DNA from 3 places in the Priestia sp. TGN 0903 genome. Region 1 is predicted to be linked to each of the others. Evidence: riboswitches for the same ligand, from Rfam matches in the RefSeq annotation. Region 1 holds a riboswitch; each other region holds the start of a gene.
What was found. Region 1 has a riboswitch for cobalamin ahead of ACRPLY_RS03770 (ABC transporter substrate-binding protein). Riboswitches for the same ligand answer to the same signal wherever they lie in the genome.
Positions count from the first base shown of each region.

Region 2: another riboswitch for cobalamin. It lies ahead of ACRPLY_RS00575 ((2Fe-2S) ferredoxin domain-containing protein); the one in region 1 lies ahead of ACRPLY_RS03770 (ABC transporter substrate-binding protein).
Region 3: another riboswitch for cobalamin. It lies ahead of ACRPLY_RS13275 (cobyric acid synthase); the one in region 1 lies ahead of ACRPLY_RS03770 (ABC transporter substrate-binding protein).

Region 1 covers NZ_JBOZGL010000001.1:719,844-725,096, reverse strand. Annotated here, with positions in the region: gene ACRPLY_RS03785 (class I SAM-dependent methyltransferase) at 1-726, shown strand, start outside; gene ACRPLY_RS03780 (YpjP family protein) at 1,107-1,709, shown strand; gene ACRPLY_RS03775 (thioredoxin family protein) at 1,898-2,212, shown strand; cobalamin riboswitch at 2,303-2,435, shown strand; gene ACRPLY_RS03770 (ABC transporter substrate-binding protein) at 2,695-3,654, shown strand; gene ACRPLY_RS03765 (adenosylcobinamide amidohydrolase) at 3,743-4,351, shown strand; gene cbiB (adenosylcobinamide-phosphate synthase CbiB) at 4,356-5,253, shown strand, end outside.
Region 2 covers NZ_JBOZGL010000001.1:105,353-110,605, reverse strand. Annotated here, with positions in the region: gene cobK (precorrin-6A reductase) at 1-133, opposite strand, end outside; gene ACRPLY_RS00585 (sirohydrochlorin chelatase) at 130-1,050, opposite strand; gene cobJ (precorrin-3B C(17)-methyltransferase) at 1,068-2,690, opposite strand; gene ACRPLY_RS00575 ((2Fe-2S) ferredoxin domain-containing protein) at 2,704-3,084, opposite strand; cobalamin riboswitch at 3,186-3,365, opposite strand; cobalamin riboswitch at 3,484-3,662, opposite strand; gene ACRPLY_RS00570 (hypothetical protein) at 3,809-3,967, opposite strand; gene ACRPLY_RS00565 (M42 family metallopeptidase) at 4,320-5,253, opposite strand, start outside.
Region 3 covers NZ_JBOZGL010000003.1:442,345-447,597, reverse strand. Annotated here, with positions in the region: gene ACRPLY_RS13280 (FecCD family ABC transporter permease) at 1-267, opposite strand, end outside; gene ACRPLY_RS13275 (cobyric acid synthase) at 473-1,999, opposite strand; cobalamin riboswitch at 2,092-2,271, opposite strand; gene ACRPLY_RS13270 (YdcF family protein) at 2,419-2,982, shown strand; gene ACRPLY_RS13265 (APC family permease) at 3,041-4,612, opposite strand; gene ACRPLY_RS13260 (nitroreductase family protein) at 5,037-5,253, opposite strand, start outside.

The DNA of each region.
Region 1 (5,253 bases):
CAAGTAGCCGCTGATTTAAGTATACCTTTTGTAACAAGAGAGAAGAAATCTGTTGCAGATCTTCAAAATCTTGAAGCTGCAGACGTGCTGGTTGTCGGTAAAAATAGAGTAGAGTTGCACGTCCAAAATGAAGAGGAACCTATTTTTTTTCATCCAAACTCCGCTATGTTTAGAGTGAAGAGATGGCTGCGGGGAGAACGTGATCCGTTTATTGAAGCTGCTGGTTTAGAAAAAGGAATGAGCGTGCTTGACTGTACACTTGGTCTTGCATCGGATAGTATGATGGCGAGCGCAGCGGTAGGGAAAAGCGGGAAAGTTGTCGGACTAGAAGGCAACCGCTATGTAGCTTATTTAGTCAAACAAGGACTTTTAAATTGGGAAAGTGACGTACAAGAGTTGAATGATGCAATGAAGCGTATAAACGTGGTTCATCAAAATTTTGAATCGTTTTTGGCGTGTTGTGAAGATAATTCTTTTGATGTTGTCTACTTTGATCCTATGTTTCAAGAACAAATTGAGGAATCGAATGGAATTAACGGTATTAAAGCAATAGCACTGTATACCACGCTGACGCCAATGGCTATACAAGAAGCAAAAAGAGTAGCCAAACAAAAGGTCATGCTAAAAGATCATTGGAAAAGCAGTCGTTTTAAAGAGCATGGATTTACTGTGCAAAAACGAAAAACATCAAAATTTCATTACGGGACAATTGATATACAAAAATAACCAAAAAAGTAAAATTAATTACGCTTATTGAAAAGACTTCCAAAACCTTTTAGGAATTAAAAAGTTTTGGAAGTTTTTTTTATGAATTTCATCTAAAGTTCATAAAAGTATGATATATTTTTGAACATAAAAATACTTTTGTGTTTAAGCATCCAGCAAAAAAGGAATATCTTGTATAGGTTTCCGCTCGGTGTGACAACCTCAAACAGAAGAAGGAAGGTGGTAACTGAAAAGTCGTCAAATGCCCGTAGACAGCATAAATGAATAAGCAAATATAGGTAAAAAATTAATAAGTATGTTACAATACCTAGTGAGTTATGATAATGAATTTTACAATATGAAAAGACCATATGGGAAAAGATGAGAAAGGAAAGATACGAATGCCTAGATGGATAAAAAGAATGCTAATTGTATTTATTACAGTATTTACATTTGGGCTTGTCACTCCACCAGAATATTTATACGTTGATGATGCAAAAGCGGACAAGCAACATAAAGCAGGGTATGTAAGAGAAACAACTCCTGTCACAGCTGTTATAGAAGATATTCATTTGCCATATGAAGAACCAAAATATGAAGACGTTTCATCATTTGTTACGTATGCAATGGAATCAGCTGAAAAACAGTCAGTGGAAAAATTCGGAACAAAAATTGGTCCTGTCATTGAAGATGAATTTCGTCAAGCAGTGTTACCTAAAATTGAAGAAGTGCTGACCGACATTGGCACTGAACGTGAACAGTCAATTCAGAATCTCGAGATAAGCGAGCACCCTGCTGCTGGCTACGGTGAAAAGATTTTCCATGTATATGACCGGGAAACCGGTCAGGACTTAATACGGTTTCATGTACGGCGTGAAAATCCTCCAAAAGATGGATACTGGTTTAATTTTCACTATCATGCGGCCGCAGATAATTTTCAAAAGCATTATGATTTAGGGAAAATTTATTGGAACCGAAACATGCCGCCTAAGTGGTTCAGCTGATAATAGACACAACATTCTACAATTTCGAAATGTTAGCTTTTTTAAGCTAGCATTTTTTTACGTCTAAAACCGTTATGGTCTAAATAAGCTGAAACATTAGCACAACGATAAAAAAATCGTTTATAATGAAGTCAGACTTCTTACTATAGAATTGTAGGAAGGAACGAATAGACGCTGGAGGTAACACAATGAAACAATTTACGGAAGAAAAACAATTTCGCGAACAAATTAAGAATGAAACACTAAGCGTTGGGATTTTTACGACAACGTGGTGTCCTGATTGCAAACGTTTGGATATGTTTATTGATGAAATCGTTGACGAAAATACAGATAAAGCATGGTTTAAAATTGACAAGGATGAGTTTGAAGAACTTTCTGCTGAAAACAATGTAATGGGTATTCCTTCTCTTCTTGTATATAAAAACGGTGAAAAAATTGCGCACCTGCACAGTGCAAATGCTAAAACGCCTGAAGCGGTCCGTGAATTTTTAGCAACTCTTTAATTCCCTAAGCTGCGAGAGCATTCTCGCAGCTTTTTTTGTGAGAATGGCTATTTCCATTTTTCGATGAGTGGGGTATACTAGGACAAGTGAATAATCGTAAAGCAATAAGGTCTCAATTTAAAGATTGAGTGAAAAGGGAAGTCTGGTGAAAAACCAGCGCGGTCCCGCCACTGTAAGCGCTTTGTGCGTAAGTCAGGAGACCTGCCTTATTGTTAGCTGTGAAACCTTCGAGGAAGGGTGAAGCAGGGTAATGAACATACATATCAAGTATAGTGAACGGATTCTTTTCCTGCTTATCTTGACGTTACCTGCTTTGCTTTCAATTGAAAGTAAAGCTTTTTTATTTTGAAGCTGCTGCCGAGCAGTATACATAGTCAAAGCGGAAAAAACGGGATAGCGCTGCTTTTTGCATGATCATTTGCTTTTTCTTTAACGTGGAGGTTTCGTATTCACAATGAACAATATATAGGGGGAGTATTTAGATGAAAAAATGGCTTTCGTATTCCATTATTGCGCTGTTAGTCATCGTACTTGCTGCATGCGGTGCAGGCAGCCAAAGCAACAGTGATAAAAAAACGAAGCAAGATACAGAACAAACGTCACAAGCTGCGTTTCCAGTGAAGGTAAAAGACGCGCGTGATAAAGAAATTACGTTGAAAAAACAGCCTAAGAAAATTGTTTCATTAATGCCAAGTAATACGGAGATTGTATATGCCCTTGGCCTTGAAAAAGAATTAGTCGGTGTCACAAGCAACGATGATTATCCTAAAAGCGTAAAGAAAAAAGCGCAGGTGGGAGATATGAACGTTAATGCAGAAAAAGTTATTGCTTTAAATCCTGATTTAGTGCTGGCACACGCTTCAAGTATGGGCGTTTCAGATGAAGTATTTAAACAAATTGAAAGTGCGGGTATTCCGGTATTTGTTGTAAAAGATTCAACAACGTTTGATACGGTTTATGATTCTATTACGCAAATTGGTAAATTAACGGGTAAAACAAAAGAAGCTAATCAAACAATTAAAGACATGAAAGAAAAAGTAGCTTCAATTGAGAAAAAAGCAAAAACGATTTCAAAAGAAGATCGTAAAAAAGTATGGATAGAGGTATCGGGAGCTCCTGAGATTTATACAACAGGAAAAGGTACGTTCATGAACGAAATGCTTACTATGATCGGTGCTGATAACGTAGCGGCTAGTGAAAAGGGTTGGGTTAAGTTTTCTGAAGAGCAAGTTGTTAAGTTAAACCCTGACGTTATTATCGCAACGTATGATGCAGACAAAAATGAGATTATGAAGCGTCCCGCTTGGAGCAGCATGACTGCTGTAAAAGAGGGGAACATCGAAAAGGTTGATCAAAACAAAATCAACCGCTTAGGACCTCGTATTGTAGATGGCTTAGAGGACTTAGCAAAAGCAGTATACCCTGAGGTGTACAATAAATAAAAAGAGGGACCATATTCCAGTTCGAATTGAAAAGGGGATTGGTCCCTTTTCACATCTTAAAATTGAAGAACGGCCTGAGCTTTTAATCATGAAAACCGAGACTTCTTATAAAACATACAGCTCAGGCGTTTTAGGAACAGGCATCATGGAAACGGACACCTTTTACAATCGATTTGTTCATAAAGACTATTATTCAGATACTCCTTCTTTAGAGTATGAGCAATATTTGATGAAAGAAAATGTGCGCCATGAGCAAATCGTAGGGTTGATGACAGCGGTTTGGTTAAAAGAAAGAGCGGTTTACTGTTATGAAGGCTACGGAGTAAGAGTAGCTTCCGTGATAACGGCTGGAGTAGGAAACGCAGTGGATATTACAGCTGACGAAGCTGTTCCATTTTATTCTTCTCCCGGTACAATTAATATGTTTTTTTTCGTGGAAGGCACGCTTACGGATGCGGCGTTTTTACAGCTTTTTATTGCCGCTACAGAAGCCAAAACAAAAACGCTGTCACAGCTGGGTGTCATAGATCCAGCTACAAAGACGATTGCTACGGGAACATCTACGGACAGTATCTCAGTTGCAGCGTCTCAGCAAGGACCATTATATGAATATGCAGGCTCTATGACCGCTTTAGGTCAAGCGGTAGCCAAGCTGGTAAAAATAAGCTTAGAGCAGGCACTTAAGGAAAAGAGGTGAAGAAATGAGTATTGCACAAGCGATGATTGCACACCTGACAGCCATGACGATTGCTCTACTCATTGACCGAATCATAGGCGACCCAGAAAATTGGCCGCATCCCGTTCGCTGGTTTGGCAAGTGGATTTATTGGATGGATTCCAGGTTAAATAAAGGCGCAGGAAAACGATTCAAAGGATTGCTTCTTGTGATAAGTATGGTGGTGCTCGCAGGAGTTATTCCTTTTTTATTCCTTCATGCTTTGTACGGAGTTCATTTTATACTAGGTGTTTTAGTAGAGGGCGTAATGATTGCGACTACTATATCCACTCGTTCCTTAAGCGAAGCTGCTTATAAGGTGCAAAAGCCGCTTCAGCTAGGAGATATGGAGAAAGCTAGATATGAAGTAAGCATGATTGTGGGACGAGATACGGATCGTTTATCAGAAGGAGAAATTGCCAGAGCGACGGTAGAGACCGTGGCTGAAAATACAAGTGATGGTATTACAGCTCCGCTTTTTTATGCATTTATAGGAGGAGGAGCCCTAGCCTTTTTTTACCGAGCTATTAACACATGCGATTCAATGGTTGGGTATAAAAATGACCGCTACTTTCTGTTCGGCTATTTTAGTGCAAAAACCGATGACGTATTAAACTATATTCCAAGTCGGTTAACTGCAGTGGTGATGACCGCTGTTAATGTAGCAAAAAGCCAATATTCTCTTTGGCATGTAACGAGTTTGATTAAGCGCGATGCTAAGAAGCATCCAAGTCCAAATAGCGGATACGGGGAAAGTGCAGTGGCTGCCCTTTTAGGTATTCAACTCGGCGGGCTTAATACATATAAAGGCATAGAATCTAATCGTGCAAAAATGGGCGAACCACTCATTCCCCTGCAAGCCGGTCATATTGAACAAGCTGTTT
Region 2 (5,253 bases), 610 kb from region 1:
CTTTCACTTCTGCTCGCTGTAATTCGATTGCTGCATTGTCGGTTACAACCGTCGCCGTAACGTCGTAACCTTCTTTTTTCACTTGAACAGCTAATGCACGTGCATCGCTAGTTCCCGCTAACAATAAAATCATTTTAACTCGCCGACCTTATCTTCATGGTGGTGATGGTCATGATGGTGATCGTGGTGATGGTGATCGTGGTGATGGTGCCCGTGATCATGATCGTGATGATGATGGTGATCAATATGCTCCATAATGCCGAGGCGATATTGACATGTATCGCAGTTCATTTTCACTTCGCCTTCTAATCCTTCTTCAGCACGTTCTTTTAAAATTGTCTGCAGTTTTGGATGAAAACCGAAATAGCCGGCTAGCTTAAACTCAATGTTTTCATGCTGCATTTTATACTGCTTCACCATTTCTTCCAAACGCTTAATTAGTACTCCTGTAAATAAGAAATACGGGAGAATAACCACTTTTTTAGCGCCCAGTTTTAAACATCGTTCCACTCCTTCATCAATCAATGGAGCGGTCACGCCCATAAAAGAAGTTTCGACGATTTTGTAGTTTGTTTTTTCCCAAAGAAGGCGCGTAATTTTATATAAATCACTGTTTGCATCAGGATCGCTTCCTCCTCGCCCTAAGACAATAACAGCCGTGTCTTCAGCTGGAGTTTCTAAATTTTCTCCTGATTCTTGTAATCTCGTTTTTAAAATTTCAAGGGCTTCTTCATGAACGCCAATGGGACGTCCGTACACGAAGTTTACGTGTGGATATTTTTCCTTAGCTTCATCTATAGCCGCCGGAATATGTATTTTTGAGTGGCCAGCTGGCAAGAGCATAATTGGAACTACAACTACATCTGTCGCTCCTTTTGCCACACATGTATCAATGCCTTGACTTACATTCGGACGTTCAAACTCTAGAAAACACGTTTCTACTAAAATAGATGGGTCCCAATCATGCTTCATAGTCGAGATAAACTCGCGAATTTGATCGTTCCCTTCAGGATCTCTACTTCCATGACCGACAAATAAAACTGATTTCATATAATGCCCTCCCATTTTTAATCTCCACACGGAGCTGGTTCTACTTTTATTTTTGGTGTTATATCTTGATAGTCGAATCCATAAACATTCTTCACACGCTTAAAGAATTTATGAAACCGCTCATTTGGATGACCTTTTTCTTTATATTCATGGACAATGTTCTCCACTATTTCAACAATGTCATCGGGCGCTATGCCTTCCGCCACAATTTGACCTGAATGGGCGTTTCGTCCAACCGTTTTAGCCCCTAAAAATAAGTCAAACGCACCTTTTCTGTAGACAATGCCGATATCTTCTTGAACAGCACCGTAACAGGCCATACCGCATCCATTAATACCAAGCTTCAGCTCTTTTGGCATGTCCATTCCACCGAGACGCTTTTGTAATTGTTCCGTATGCGGGATGGCGTCACTTTTTTCTCCATCACAAAAATCACACGCTTTAATTGTAAACACGTCTCCGACTGGAGATAGTAAAAAGGAAGCTGATTGGAGCTTTTTAATAATCACATCTGGCTGAGCCGTTGGAATTTGCAGTTTGATTTGATGGTCAGGCGTATACTCCATCGTACCTTTTTCACCAACAACTTCTGCTAGTGTTGTCATTTGAACGGGCGTAAACTTCTTATTTGCAAGCCCTGGACTAACTGCCACTTCAAAAATAGACTCAATTGGCTGGTGTACGACCGGTGAAGTAGTTTCACCTAAAATTGCTTGAAGCGCTTCTTCTGCCAGAGCTCGTGAAGCTGCTTTTTCTTCTTTTGTGTTCTGAACATCTTCAATAGCTGAAGCCGTTTGCTTTACAGTCTCCTCTTGATCAAGAGCCCATGGTTCTGCTTCTTTTCGAAGTCGCTGATGCGGTCTTAGCGGCTGCTCTGTTTGGTTGAGGGTATATTTACGCTGATACCCGCGCGGTGTAATCATTAAGTCATCGTAAAAGAACGTAGATGAATTTCCGACAACAACGGTAGTCAGCATGCCTATTTCATGATTTAACATGTCTTTTAAATTGGTCATTACCACTTCTTCACGGTCACGATAAGCGCTTTTCACAAGACCAACAGGCGTATCGGGGGAACGGTATTTTAATAAAATCCTTTGCGCTTCCACAATTTGTCTTGTGCGTCTTCCGCTTTTCGGATTATAAAAAGCTACTACAAAATCTGCTTGTGCAGCTGCTTCGATTCGTTTTTCGATTAACTCCCAAGGCGTAAGGTGGTCACTTAAACTAATCGTACAGGCATCATGCATCACGGGCGCCCCAAGGAGGGATGCGCATGAATTAATAGCCGAAATGCCAGGAATCACTTCCAGCTCTACGCCCGTTTCTTTTTTCCATCCTTTTTCAATCAACACTTCATACACAAGGCCGGCCATTCCGTATACTCCTGCATCTCCGCTTGAAATGACCGCCACGGTTTTTCCCGCTTCAGCTTGCTTTACGGCTTCTTGTGCACGGCTTACTTCTTCGGTCATTCCTGTACTAATAATTTGCTGATTCGTTAATAGTCCTTGAATTAATTCCACATAGGTTTTATAACCAATGATCATATCACTTTCTTGAATGGCTTCTCTTGCTCGCTGTGTAATATGTTCAAAGCTTCCTGGGCCGAATCCAATAACTAACAGTTTACCTTTCATGCTAGCTCCTCCTTTATGCGTTACTTTTTACTTTGTCAATTCCTTCTATGGAGTCACTCTTTTCCGGAGAAACAAAACCGTTTTGATCATATTCATAAATAAGTGATTCCTTTATACTGCAGCCTCCTGCTAAATGTTCTTCAACAATTCGATGAGCTACGTTTTCAGTGACCTGCTTGTACCAATCTCCTGAAGGGTACACGATAGCTACAGGAGCATCTTTGCATCTTCCGTTACAGCGCGTACGGGTTGTGTGAACCGCTTCATCTAGATTCAGTTCAGTCACTTTATTTCGAATAGCTTGCGTGGCTTCTTCTCCACCTTTTCTCATACAGCTGCTTCCATTACAAATCAATACGTGATGTTTTGTTCCATTTAAGTTCCACGTCGTCACACTTATTCGCTCCTTTACTAAAAAAACGCCTCTATCAATGATAGAGGCGCAGAAAAATTCAAACTAAGTTTTTGCACTTCCACCTATATCCCGTAGGGTAAGCTTCGCATTAGAAAAAGGCTGGTTTCCTGACTTCGATTCATCACTTGATTGCGCCTTCCCGAATACAGTGGCATATGCAATCAGCTCCTCTTCACAGTGGCGGGTACCGCGCTGGCTTCACACCAGACTTCCCATTTAACGCAATGTGAACATTGCGCACCTTTTTTGCACGATATGTAGTTTTGTGCTACGAGAAAAACCCGCTTCGCTAATATGCGAGCGGGTAAAACGTCAGAATAAAAGTGTACACGAATGCCACTTTAAGCCAACGTTTCCCTTCCCGCTCCCCGGAGAAATAGAAACTTCACAATAAAGACAGGTCTCCTGACTTGTGTATCATTCTACTTGAGAACCTTCCCGTGATTTTTCCACAGTGGTTATACTCGTTCGTCCACACTTACAGTTGCGGGGGCAGTACTGGTCTTTCACCAGTTTCCCTATTAAGCCTTCTTGGCATCTTTACTGTTGCTGTTTGATATATATGAACCTTTTAAACTATCAGAATAATAGAAGTAACTACCATATCATAGCGTACATTTTTTTTTATTTCAACTCTATTCTTTTCGTAAGATACAAGAAGCTATGAAAAAACAAGAGCATAAAGTCAGCTCTTGTTTTTTCATTATATAGCTACTAATGTTAAATGAGGATCATTATAATACACGACTTCTGAAAGAACTTTACAGCCATTTGTTTTTGCAAAAGCTTCTCTCGCCTGCGTTTCAGTTTCAAATTCAAACATTTTCATTTCTTTTCCAGCATATACCGTCAGTACCCACATGAAAAGATTCGCCTCCGATTATTGTAGTGATCGCTATATCCACATTATGACGAAACCATATCCTTTTGAAAACCCATTCTACAAAACTTGTCACAAGAAACTTTTAAAAATTTAAAAACATTTTAACTTCTGTAAATGAACAAAATGTACAAAAGGTTTAAGCCGTATTATACCTCTTTAAAAAAGGTGCTTTTTTTACCAACTGTTGCTTCACCAGTAAAAAAATATATAGTATTTATTAAAAAAAGAAGCCGGACAGCCGGCTTCTTTTTTAGGAAAGGAAAGTACAGACATCACAGTCCCGTCCTGCTCTTTGTTTTGCATAAAAATACACTAATTAAATATTCCTTTCTTAAAGCAGAACCATGTTCGATTGCACATAGTGGTAAAGAAGCTTGTACGTATGGTTTAATGAATCTTGATGCGTTCTCTCAAACGCATGAGAAGAATCAATTCCTGGACCAATTAAGCCGTGTACGATGTCATGCCCGGCACGAATAGCAGCAGAAGCATCTGATCCGTAAAACGGATAAATATCTAATTTGTACTGAATATCATGCTGCTTAGCTAGCTCCACCAAATGCTTTCTCAAACCGTAATGATATGGGCCGCTTGAATCTTTTACACAAATAGACACGGTGTATTCATCAGTAGATTGTCCATCTCCCATGGCACCCATATCAACCGCTAAGTATTCTACCGTTTGAGGCGTAATATTAGAATTTCCTCCGTATCCAATTTCTTCATTATTTGAAATAAGAAAGTGCGTAGTGTATGGCAGTTCGATCTGCTCTTCTTGAATTGTTTTCATGAGCTGAAGCAATAAAGCTACGCTTGCTTTATCATCGAGATGACGAGATTTAATAAAACCGCTTTTTGTTATTTCTACACGAGGATCAAACGAAACAAAGTCGCCGACTTCAATTCCAAGACTGCGAACATCTTCTGCGCTATGTACTTTTTCATCCAATCGAATTTCTATATTATCTTGATTTCGCTCAGCTTTACCTGCATCTTTATACACATGAACAGATGTTTGATGCATAAGGATGGTCCCTGTAAATACTTCTCCTGCTGACGTTTCGATTTCACAATATTCTCCTTCAATGGAATTGTAGCGGAACCCTCCAATCAAGTCGATTTTCAGACGTCCACTCGGTTTGATTTCTTTTACCATAGCACCTAATGTATCGACATGAGCCGTCAGCATGCGGTGATGATCCGTATCTTTACCGGGAATAGTAGCGACTAAGCCTCCTTTTCGATTGCGATACGTTTGAATATTT
Region 3 (5,253 bases), on a different contig from region 1:
AGCTCCTGCTATTGAAAGCGAAGCTCCTACTAAAAATGCCACCAGTACTCTTGGAAAACGAATTTGCCAAATGATTAAATCCATGTTTTCCGGACCGTGATATAAGGATAGTCCGGTAAGGTGGCCAATAATAATTTTGATTGTATCTCCTACGGTTAACGAAACTGTACCAATAAATACTCCCATAATCACCGAAGTACATACAATAAATAAACTGACTATGTATAAAATAGATGCTTTGTTTAAAAAAATACGTTTAAAAATCAATACTTTCAGCTCCTCTAGGAAACGAGGCGTGATGTTTTACATTACATTAACCATTCATTTTCCTGTCCATAAACCATGTTTCCATCCTACATAGTATTGGAAACAATCATCTTTTATTTGTTACGAGTGCTAGACTGTTGAACTAGGCAACGTAGAATAGCGTACTAAAGTTCTCGGTGAAAAAACAAGCGAAAACCTCTACAAGCTACACTTTTTGTGCTTGCTCCGGGCTTTTATAGTTGTCTATTAAATGATACAGCTTTTCCATATCTACAGCTTCTCTCACATATGCTGCTGCTTTTGAAAAAGACTCCTCTTTTTGCAGGCGACTGTTGAATGTATCCGTAATAGGCGGCAATTTTTTAAGTTTACGAATTTGATTAAGCAAAGCTCTGCGCAAAGCATCGTTATGAAACACATCATGAACATACGTGCCAATGATGTTGTCTTTAACCGTTCCTTCTTTTTGATCATCTACCACCGCAAAGGCTTCCGTTATGCTTTTAGAAACCGTCTTTCCCATATGAATTTCATAGCCTTCAATCGAAACCTTCTCACTCTCTAACTGAACATATCCAGAAACTCTTTCTGTTTTTTTGCTGGTTGTCATAACGGTTTCCACTGGAAGCAAACCCAGCCCTTTAATAGATTCAATCCGGGACTCTACTGCATCGGGGTCCGTAATTGTCTCGCCTAACATTTGATATCCCCCGCAGATGCCAATAACGTGAGCGTTTGTTGCGTTCAAGACTTGATTAATGGCTAGAGCCAGGCCGCTTTCTTGTAAAAACTGCGCATCTTCAATCGTATTTTTGCTTCCTGGTAAAACAATTAAATCAGGCGTACCTAGTTGTGATGGCTTGGTTACAAGTCTCACATGACAGTCTTCTTCTAAGCTTAGAGGATCAATGTCCGTAAAATTTGAGATGCGAGGATACGAGATAACCGCAATATCGATTTCTTTTAACGGATTCACAAGCGTTGAGTAATTTCTGAGTGATAGCGAATCTTCAGCGTCAATTTCCACGTCGTGCATATAAGGAATCACTCCTAGTACCGGAACTCCCGTGTATTCTTCAAACCACTTCAACCCCGGTTTTAAAAGCTCTAAGTCTCCTCGGAATTTATTGATTAACACTCCAATTACTCTAGGTTTATGTTCATCTGGAAGCAATTGAAGAGTACCCACCAGACTCGCAAAAACCCCTCCTTTATCAATGTCTCCTACTAACACAACAGGGGCTTGGGCTATCTTTGCTACGCGCATATTTACCAGTTCCCGATCGTTCAAATTCACTTCAGCAGGACTTCCAGCACCTTCAATCACAATTCGATCATAATGATTGGCAAGCTCTTTATAAGACTCCGTGATAACGTTCAAACCTTCATTAAAAAATTCTTGCCGATACTGAAAAGCAAACATATTACGAAGCGGCTTTCCATGAACGACAATTTGAGATTCATGATCACGAGTTGGTTTAATTAAAATAGGATTCATATTGGTTGTTGCTTCTACTCCAGCCGCTTCAGCTTGAATTCCTTGCGCTCTTCCAATTTCTTTTCCATCCATTGTAATGTATGAATTAAGCGCCATATTTTGCGATTTAAACGGTGCAGTTTGATAGCCGTCTTCTTTAAAAATACGGCAAAACGCTGTAGCAATCATGCTTTTTCCAGCGTCTGAGTGCGTTCCTTGAATCATAAGAGGTTTTCCTTTTTTCACTTTTTCCACTCCCTATCACATAAAAAAACCTTAACTGTAAAAGTCAAGGTTTGGTCATGCGCTCATTAACACATTGTCTTGACTTATTTCTCCCACCGAAAAATAAGGGGTTTTTAAAAGCAGGTCTCCTGGCTTATGCTTCATTTTACTTCTGCATCCTTCCTAGTTTGACTAGTGGGTCTTTGCAGGTTCATCCACATTTACAGTAGCGGGGGCTGCACCGGATTTACACCGATTTCCCTATTATCCTCCTTAGAGGCACTTTTAAAATCATTTATTCTTTATTGTAACGAATTTTATAACCATTCACAATAACGATTTTCTTCTATTATTATATATTACTGTGTTTATACTTATTTGGGTCTCGTATGCTATAATAACAATTATTTTCCAAACATCTTATGAAATAGCTAGGAAGGTGCTCGTAGTTGAAGAAAAAAATCATTTATATCTTTATTAGTTTGCTTGTTCTTTATGCTGTAATCATGTCTTTTTGTATGTATCAAACCGCTCATCAGCCTGTTCCGCAAAAAGCAGATTATGTGCTCATTTTAGGTTCGAAAGTAGACGGAGATCAAATGTCTCCTAGTTTAAAAGAACGAGCAAAAACGGCTTTATCTTATTTAAAGACTCATAAACAAACAAAAGTTATCGTAACGGGTGGAAAAGGATCCGATGAAGAAATTTCTGAAGCAGAAGCAGCCTATCGTTTTCTACGAAAAGAAGGAATTAAAAAGAATCGAATGATAAAAGAGGATCAGTCAACTTCTACTTTTGAGAATTTCACTTTCACTAAAAAGAAAGTTGATATTCAACACAAAAAAGTCGTGCTTGTTAGCAGTGATTTTCATTTATTTCGCGCCTCTATTATTGCCAAGCGTCAAGGTTTTGACGTTTATCCTTTAGGTGCAAAGACACCAAATTCAATTAAACTTCAAGCCTACTTTCGTGAGTATGCTGCTATCTTAAAAACGTGGCTGTTTGATAAATAAATAGAGTACGCCCCTATACAAACGAAAAACACGGCATGAATTCATGCCGTGTTTTTTATTAATCATCCGTATCGATAACTGCTTTTGGCAAACCCGTGTATTTCGCCCAGTAGAAAATACCGATTGAAACAAGAGCAATTAAAATTAAGTCAAGCGGGTTGCTTAGCACACCTTGTCCTCCACCAAATGAGCCTAGGTAAGAGATAACAAGCATAATAATATAATAAGCAACTAGCCACCAAGCAGATTTAAGCTGCTGTGCAAATTTTACAACGTCAGTTGGTACGTATTTCTTAAATGCTACGTAGATAACAACCATTAGAAGCTGTGATCCTAGAAGCCAAGAAATTGTCGTCCATCCTGACCAATATACGATGTATGAACAGAAGATAAATGACACAGGAGCAATAACGCTCATGCCTTTTAATTTGAAAGGCTTTTTAAGGTCTTTTGCATTTACTCTGAATGCAGCAGCTGAAATTGGCGCAATCGCATAAGACAGAATAAGTGCTACTGAACATACGTTTACTAGCGCTTCCCAAGAAGGAAATGGCAGTGTCCAGAATACGGACATTCCAAACGATAGCCATAGTGACGCACGTGGAATTCCTGTTTTCTTATCTACTTTTGAGAAACGTTTAAATAGTGTTCCATTACGAGACCAAGCATAAACTAAACGAGAAGTTGTATTCATGAAGATGTTCCCGTTACCGCCTGGTGATAAAATAGCATCAAAAATAACAAGCGTTACTAACCAGCCAAGGCCTAAAATAAGTGCAATATCTTTAAATGGTAAAGAGAATTGCTCTTGAATTGTTCCCCATCCTCCTGATAGCATATCAGCCGGAATGTTACCAATGAACAATACTTGCAGTGCTGTGTAAATAATCGCTGAAAGTACAATACAGATAATGAGCGCGATTGGAATATTACGCTGCGGGTTTTTAACTTCACTGGCTACAGAAACAATAGGGTGAAGTCCTAGGTAAGCAAACATAACGCCACCTGTTGAAATGGCTGCTTGAATACCATTAAAACCAAACGGAGTAAAATCGCCAGTTGTAAAGTTAGCTGATTTAAAGTGATAAGCTAACACGACGATAATTGTAAGAGGAACCGCATATTTGAACACAGATATAATAACATTTGACTTAGCAAATGCTTTTACACTTACGTAGTTAATGATAAAAAATAGCGTTAATAACGCGAACTGAAATAACCAGCCGATTGTAGTAGGCGATTCAGAACCATGTTTAGTTAGACCAGGAAGCCAAAACGCAACATACTGACGTACAGCCGTTACCTCGATGGCAATCAAACTTGTGTAAGCAATAATGGTAATGAATGAAATTAAGTAACCCACTAAATGACCATGTGAGTAAACCGGATAACGGATAATTCCACCGGTACGCGGCAGCGCTGCTCCAAGTTCAGCATACACTAAACCGATAAGTAAAATAATGACTCCGCCAATCAGCCACGAAAAACTTCCGGCTGGACCAGCCTTTGACGCTACGTTACTAACCGCAAATAACCAGGCGGAACCAAAAATAGCTCCCATCCCAATTAACGTTAGGTCAAGTAACGATATTGATTTTTTAAACTTTCCTTGATTTCCTTGATCAGACATAATATCCTCCTTTAAAATTTCCACTCCACATATCTACGCCCTTGCGTCCGATATGGGATTCTTTACATCATCCTCCTCTTACTAAGACCTCACAAGTGGATATGTTAACAAATATTCTCTAAAAAACCAAGTTAAAAACTTTTTTTTTTGTAAAACATCGTTGAATTGCTTATGTATAGCGCATAAATTCCACAGAAGATTTGAGGACTACTCCTCTTATTTAACCGCATTTTTCTTAGGTTAAACATAAAAGAATATTCAAACTATTTACCGTAAAAAAGGGTCTGAGATATAACAAAATCAACCGCTAGAAGCAGCTACATACGCAACGCCTACGCTTGCCATACCAATAAAAAAATCCGAACGATGAATCGTTCGGATTTTGCTTCAACTAAAATAATTTTGTCCGTACCTCTTTTTTTGCTTATTTAAATACTTTTACACGTTCACTTAGTGGTTGAAATTCTTTTTCACCCGCTGGCGCCACAGGATTACCAAATGGCATTTGGGCAATTAATTTCCATGAACTCGGAATATTCCAAGCTGCTTTTACTTCATCGTCAATCAATGGATTGTAATGCTGCAATGTTGCTCCTAGGCCTTCGAGCTCAAGCGCTGTCCAAATCACATGCTGCAGCATG